Regions from separate parts of the Carboxydothermus pertinax genome, predicted to be linked through region 2. Evidence: riboswitches for the same ligand, from Rfam matches in the RefSeq annotation. Region 2 holds a riboswitch; the other holds the start of a gene.
What was found. Region 2 has a riboswitch for cobalamin ahead of cpu_RS02600 (energy-coupling factor ABC transporter permease). Riboswitches for the same ligand answer to the same signal wherever they lie in the genome.

Region 1 (3,705 bases), on a different contig from region 2:
ATGATGGTACCAACCAAAATTATTCCTTTTGTTTTAAGCCCCTTAATTTCCTGGCCGGGAAAAATCCGCATGGGCTTAGACTTATTTATTCCCCCAAAAAAAGATGATAGTGATGAAAGTTTATACAGCTTTGTCACCCGGCGCCTCGGGAGGGAAGCTTTAGAAAAAATTGCTGAGCCACTAATTGGCGGCATTCACGCCGGTACCCCTGAAGAAATGAGTATTAAAGCAACTTTTCCCCGTTTCGTGGAAATGGAAAAAAAATACGGCAGCTTAATCAAAGGAATGCTTACCGCCAAAGCTCAAGCGGTTAAAAAACCAAAAACAAAGTCAAAAACCACGTATTTCATGAGCTTTCAAAAAGGGATGGGGGAACTTGCCGAAAATATAGTGGCAAATCTTCCAGAATATAAACTTTTTTCCGGCAAAAAAGCCATTAAGATTTCTTATAAAAATGGAAAATACCAGACCTTTTTAAGTGACGGAGAAGTAATTGAAAGTAACCATGTTATCTTAGCGGTACCTTCATATGTTGCCGCCGAGCTTCTTGAAGAACTAAACAGCGACCTTGCCGGGCTTTTAACTCAAACCGGTTTTGCTTCTTCGGCTACTATTACTTTAGCTTACAAAAAAGCTGATTGGCCTTTTGCAGTAAATTCCTTTGGTTTTGTTGTACCGCGAATTGAAAAGCGTCATCTTATGGCGATTACCTATAGTTCGGTCAAATGGAACCACCGGGTACCCTCTGAGGACTACCTATTAGTCCGTGGCTTTTTAGGCGGGGCGGTAAATCAGGAAGATGTATTTTTACCGGAAAAGGATATGGTCGATCTTGTTTTAAGAGAAATAAAAGATATTCTTGGGGTTCAAGCCAAGCCGCTTTTTTACGAAATCTTTCGCTGGCCTAAAGGTATGGCCCAGTATAAGGTTGGCCACTTAGAACGCTTGGCAAAAATTGATAAGCTGGTAGAGGAAATGCCGGGCCTCGCTCTAGCCGGCAGCTCCTACCGGGGAATTGGCGTTCCTGACTGCATAAAAAGCGGCCGGGAAGCGGTAAGACGCCTCTTAAATAATATTTCTTAAAATTAGATCTGGAAAAAGCCAAATTACTTAATAAAGTAGAGAGGGTGAATATCGTATAAATATTCACCCTCTTTTTTAAGTAGACTAATTTAAAAAACTTTAGCCATTCTTTCTTCCAGGAGGAACGAAACTTCGCTTGAGGCAAAGCTTCCCATTTCCCGCATAACTTTAGTCGCGGCTTCTAAGAAGAAAGCTCCAAATACTCCTCCGGTGCCCTCTCCAAGGCGCATTTTTAAGTTGAGATAGGGGGTTAAACCTAAATATTCCATCATTAATTTATGCCCCGGTTCTTCGGATAAATGGGAAGGGAAGAGAAAATTTCTTACTTCATTTTTTAAGGTAACGGCTAACATTGCCGCTGCCGTAGAAATAAAACCGTCAATTACTACCGGCACTCTTTGAGCTGCTGCCCCAAGAATTAAACCGGTAAGGCCTCCTATTTCAAACCCGCCAACCTTGGAAAGAACATCAACGGCATCGGTTTTATCCGGCCGATTTATCTTTATCCCTTTATTAATAACCTCTATTTTCTTCTTGAAAATTTCCGCGTTAATTCCCGTTCCCCGGCCCACTGCCTGTTCCACGGGTATATCCATTAAAACCGCTAAAATAGCTGCCGAAGGGGTAGTATTGCCTATTCCCATATCCCCGGTGATTAGAACCTTACTTCCAGCGGCAATCAAATCCTTTGCCACCTCAATCCCCGCCAGTATTGCCTTTATAGCATCTTCCCGGGACATTGCCGGTCCTAAAGTAAAATCGGCGGTACCAGGACGTACTTTTTTGACAATGAGTCCGGGTAAATTAAGATCCTCCTTTATTCCCATATCGACAACCTTAACTTCCACCCCTGTGTGTCTTCCTAAAACGTTAATTCCGGCGAGGCCTTTTAGAAAACAACGGGTCATCTGCGCCGTAACTTCCACCGGCGCTACACTTATTGTATGCTCGGTTACCCCGTGGTCACCGGCCATTACTACAACCGTTTTTTTGGATAAATCAGGAGCCAGTTCCCCGGTAATCCCGGCTAATTTCACCGCCATTTCCTCTAAAACCCCAAGGCTTCCCGGCGGCTTAATTAAGCCGTCTAAGTGTTTTTGCGCTTTTTCCATGGGTTCTGGGTAAAGCTCTCCAATTTGGTTTAAAACTTCTGTTAACATAATCCATCTCCCCCTTAAAGCTATAAATTTAAAAGCCCACAGCAGTAGTACTGCTGTGGGCTTTACCATCACCCACGCCCAAGCGGTATCGCCGAACCGCTAAAGCTCCACCTTTTGGCAGGTCTTCTGGCTCCCGGGTCATAGCTTTTTGGTAAGACCTTCCCGCAAAAAGCAGTGGCCATACCAGCTCACCGGTTACAGCGGCGGGACCGCGCAGGATTCGCACCTGACTTCCCTATTCTCCCCTAAAGGGGCACCAAAAGGCATTTATGAAGTTTTTTATTATCATTTCGCTATTTTTTTAAAAATTCCTTTTTTTGTCCATTAAATTTTTAATACGGCCAGGGATAAGTTAAATAACCATGTTTTAAAAGGCAATTCCTTAAAGCAATGCCACCAATTAGTTGAGCAACCGCAAGGGCCCCAAATCCCCAGGACAAAAAGTTTCCGGTAAAGAACATATAACCGCTAAGAATTAACGGAAAAAGTAAACCCACTACTAAAAAGCCCACTTGAAAATTAAATTTCTTCCACATTTCATGAAAACCGTACTGGGCTTCTACCGGGCCGTTATGGGCATGCTCATAAAAAGCAATGAAACCTCCCGAAATCACCAGATTTGCCATAAACACTGCTAAGTTAAAAATAAACGCGAAAATCTCTGAACCCGGGCCAAACATAGCCGGCACAGCAGAAAAAGCAACCCCAAAACTATTTATTAAAAACAATACCGGCAAAAGAGGTGTATGCCACAGAGGCACTGACACCGGAGCAGAAATCAAGCCTCCGGAAATCACCGGAAATAAGAATCCGGCTAAAGCTCCTATACCGCCAAACAAAAGCCGTAAGCTTTCCAAGACCGGTATAGAAACGTAAAACGGCAAAACATATAACAAAGCACCGCCAAAACTTAAAGCAATTAAAACTACGTCCCAGGAAATCCCGGAGGTTTTAATATTATTTAAAGAATATATCGCATTTAGTGGCCGCTCTAAGTCAAGAAAAAGAAGGGTCAAACCCGCCAAGGCAAAAAATCCCATCCCAATAAGCATGCCGTAATTTCCAACGATAGACCAGCTAAAAAGGTAATGCAAAATAAACGAAAGAGAAATAAACGCCCCACCTATACCTCCCAGCAGCAAGTAAACCGCTAAAGGCCACTCATAAGCTTCCTGGCGTTCAAAAGGTAGAGTATTTTCAACTGACATCGGCTGTCCCCCCTTTAGTAAATATAAAAGACCTTGGGTTTGGTATTTAAATCCGGTCTTAAAGGCTTAGCAATTCCTGCAGCCACCAGTTTGGCCACTTCGCTATTGGGGTCATCTAAGTCCCCAAAAATCCTGGCTTTTGCCGGACAGGTAGCCACACAAGCTGGCTCCAGGCCTCTTTCTACCCGGTCAAAGCAAAAAGTACACTTGTCAATATGCACCACATTATGCTGGGATAATTCTCCGTGAATTTC
Region 2 (3,705 bases):
GATTCCAGGAGAATTTCTTCGGGCGGCCCTGAAGCCAAAAGTTTTCCGGCATGTAAAACCGCTACCCTGTCGGCAAAACGGTACGCCAAATCAATTTCATGGGTAGCAGCGACAATCGTAATCCCTTTTTGCCACTGCCGTTCAACAATATTTAAAAAGAGGCGGGTGTTATACCGGTCCAAAAACGCCGTCGGTTCATCTAAAACTAAAAGCTCCGGCTCCATCGCCAAAATTGCTCCCAGGGCGACAAGCTTTTTTTGACCCAGGCTAAGCGAAGCTATCGGCTGGTCTCTCAACTCCCAAATTCCGAGCTCTTTTAAAGTTTCTTCCACCTTTTCCCGCACTTTACTTTCCGAATACCCGAGATTAAAAAGCCCATAAGATATCTCTTCCGCTATCGTACCGGCAAAAAGCTGGGTCTCCGGATCTTGAAACACCACCCCAACTTTTTGCCGAAGTCTTAACAGAAAATCCCTTTTGTACGAAAACTTTTCCCCCCGCCAAAATAGCTCTCCTGCAGTTGGTTTTAAAATCCCGTTTAAGTGGAGAAAAAAAGTGGTTTTTCCGGCGCCATTTTCCCCTAAGACAAAAAGCCGCTCACCTTTTTTAATCTCCAAATTTAAGCCGTCTAAAGCCACATTTCCCGTTGGATATACGTATTTTAATCCTTTTACGGTTAAAAGCTCCTCCAAATAAAAGCACCTCCATAAGTAAAGAGCGCCAGCATAACTACTATACCCACAAATAACAAGGGGTAATTTTGATTTTGATAATCCGGTTGCAAAAAAACTATTTTATCGTTGTATCCCCGGCTTTCTAAAGAAATGGTCATTTGTCCCGCCCGGGCCAATCCTCCTTTAAAAATCCCGGTAGTTAAGAAAGAAAAGGAGTAGATGCCCCGGCGAAAATTCCGGTAGCCCAGCCTTGCTTCCTGGGCTTTAATGATTTCCCCGGCTATTTCGAAGAATATAAAAATAAACCGGTGAATAAAAATAATTATTTCAATTATAAATTGAGGAATACCAAATCTCGAAAGTCCCGCTATTAAATCCAGGAGGGGAGTGGTAAAAATTAAAAAATACAACCCCAGAAGAGAAGTAAGGGCACGACCGCCGGCATTTAAAGCCAAAAACAAATTTTTCCAGTTAACATAAGGAGCTGGCCGGAAGTCAATCATTATCCCGATTAAGCTTGCCAGCAAAAAACCTCCCGGTAAAAGCAAGTACTTAAGATAAATTTGCCCGGGGATTTTTCCCTTTCTCACCAGAAAAAAGCTTACTAACCCCAGGGTAGGGAGTAAGGTAAAAAAAGGATTGGGAGCTGTTAACCCCAGGAATAAAAGCGCAAAGGAAAAAAGAAGTTTATAAACAGGGTCAATTTTCCTTAGCGGACTTTGATAGGCCAACTGTTCCGTTAACATTTTTTCCTTCCTTCTTTCCCTTCAAGTACCCCAGATAAAATCCCACAAACCCGGCGCCCAAAGCCGCCTGCAGGGCAAATAAAAACGACTCTATCTCGCCGCTGGGCGGTTCCCAGACGGGGGAAAACCAGGGCTTATAATTGGGGTCTTGCTTTTCAATCACCCGGGAGGCTAATTCATCGGCGCCGGAAAATTCCCCCTTAACTAAAAACATTGGAACCGCAATTAACGCTATTACCAAAATTAGCAGGATGATATTGGTAAACGTTCTCATTAATGCTCACCCTTTTCTACCCATATTTTGGCATCTTCATAACGGCTCAAGAAATTATAGGTTAAAACCGTTAAAATCCCTTCACTTATAGCTAAAGGAATTTGGGTTAAGGCAAAGATTCCCATAAATTTTAAAGCACTTAAAAAAAGTGAACTTCCCGGAAAGGCTAACGCCAGTTGCCCAGAGGTAATCATATAGGTCGATAAATCCCCGAGCATGGCAGCTAAAAAGATGCTAACATTATTGTTGAATCCAGCTTTTTGGAGACCTTTATAAACCCCGTAAGCTACCAGTGGTCCGGCAACTGCCATGGAGAAAGTATTAGCACCAAGGGTGGTAATGCCACCATGAGCCAAAAGAAGAGCCTGAAAAATCAAAACAATAAAACCTAATACGGTCGTGATAAACGGCCCAAATAAAATTGCGGCCAACCCCGTTCCGGTAGGATGGGAACAACTTCCGGTTACCGATGGCATTTTTAAAGCCGATAAAACAAAGATAAACGCTCCGGCAAAGGCTAACATTAGTTTAGCTCCCGGCCCCCGGTTAGCTTCCTTTTGCAAGCGGATAAAACCTATCACCAGAAAAGGTAAAGTAACAAGATCCCAGAAAATCACCCATTTTACCGGTAAAAACCCTTCCATAATATGCATGGCAAGAACCGGGGTGGGAATTAAAAGAAAAATTAACAAAAACAATAAGCGAAAATTGGTTTTTAACATGCCCTCCACCATCCTTTTTAAAAATTAAAATCCCCTCCTACGCCGGTAGAAGGGGACTTATAACCAAACTCCCGTTCTCCACCTATCCGCGTAGGTTTCGAACCAAACTTTAAGGCAGGTCTCCTGGCTGTAGTTCATTGTTACCCTACCCTTCCCGGTATAAACCAGTGGATATTATAGGGTAACTCCCTACTTACAGTGGCGGGACCGCGCCGTTACCCAAACTCTTGGGCTCGGACTTCCCTTTTAAGCCTTAAAGGCACCTTAAAGTTTGCTATTTAATTTTTAAAAATATTATTAGGGGCTTTCTTAACTTAAGATAATTCGCAAAATTTTTCGTAAATCCTGCTTTGTGAAAATATTTTTATTTAAATTTTTCCAAGATTAATTTTACCGAAGGCTTTTCCTGGCAAAACTTCTGGTAATCATAAATTTTGGCTACTTCTTTTAAAATTTCTTCTCTCTTATTTTTCTCAATTTTGCTTTCCTTTAAGGCTTTACGTAATTCCCCCAAAAATTTCAGGTAATCATCCCAGGCAGGTTCAATTAACCGGGAAAGCTCTTCTTTTAAAAGGCGGGCCGCAAAAGGAGATAACCCAGAGGTCCCCACAGCTATTTCCCAACCTCCCCGGCGCCAAACCGCTGGAACAATAAAATTGGACTCCTCGGGACTGTCGGCTACATTGACCCAAATCCCCAGTCTTTGACAAAGATTAGCTATTCTTTTATTAAGCTCTGAATTATCGGTGGCAGCAAAGACTAACTTGGGGCCGGATAAATCTTCTTCCTGAAATTCCCGCAGATAAAGTTTAATTTGCCCGCTCTGGGCCAGAGCCTTTAATTCCGGAAGAGTTTTCGGGGCAACTACGATAATTTTTGCATCTTCTCTTAAAAGACTTTGCACCTTCCGAAGAGCAACCCTTCCACCCCCTACTACTAATACGAGGGTCCCCGTTAAATTTAAACTAATAGGATACACGGTAAACTCTCCTCACTTCTTTTTAAAGTATCGTAAAAAGATATAGTAGCCAAAAAATCCGGCAACTAAAAATAGTCCAAAGTAATAAGGAAGGTTTTCTTTAAAAGTACGCTTAGTATTTTCCGCAGGAAAGCTAATCGAAATTACCTTTAAACCCGGTTTCATGTAAATACTGTAACCGTCAAAGACAGTTCCTTTCACCACCACTTCCTTTCCCACATAGCTTTGCCAGTTATGTTCGCCAGATAAGACATAATAGGGTGCAGGCTTATTTAAATTGCCGAAATCGGTCACTTTTAATTCGTAATGT

Region 1: linked by a shared signal. The riboswitch ahead of cobT (nicotinate-nucleotide--dimethylbenzimidazole phosphoribosyltransferase) and the one ahead of cpu_RS02600 (energy-coupling factor ABC transporter permease) in region 2 are both predicted to bind cobalamin.

What each region holds. Positions count from the first base shown of each region.
Region 1 covers NZ_BDJK01000043.1:19,166-22,870, reverse strand. The annotation lists gene hemG (protoporphyrinogen oxidase) at 1-1,083, shown strand, start outside; gene cobT (nicotinate-nucleotide--dimethylbenzimidazole phosphoribosyltransferase) at 1,173-2,243, opposite strand; cobalamin riboswitch at 2,343-2,519, opposite strand; gene nrfD (NrfD/PsrC family molybdoenzyme membrane anchor subunit) at 2,576-3,451, opposite strand; gene cpu_RS09555 (4Fe-4S dicluster domain-containing protein) at 3,466-3,705, opposite strand, start outside.
Region 2 covers NZ_BDJK01000006.1:247,265-250,969, reverse strand. The annotation lists gene cbiD (cobalt-precorrin-5B (C(1))-methyltransferase CbiD) at 1-692, opposite strand, end outside; gene cbiQ (cobalt ECF transporter T component CbiQ) at 677-1,420, opposite strand; gene cpu_RS02605 (energy-coupling factor ABC transporter substrate-binding protein) at 1,374-1,694, opposite strand; gene cpu_RS02600 (energy-coupling factor ABC transporter permease) at 1,694-2,416, opposite strand; cobalamin riboswitch at 2,513-2,698, opposite strand; gene cpu_RS02595 (precorrin-2 dehydrogenase/sirohydrochlorin ferrochelatase family protein) at 2,781-3,395, opposite strand; gene cpu_RS02590 (hypothetical protein) at 3,408-3,705, opposite strand, start outside.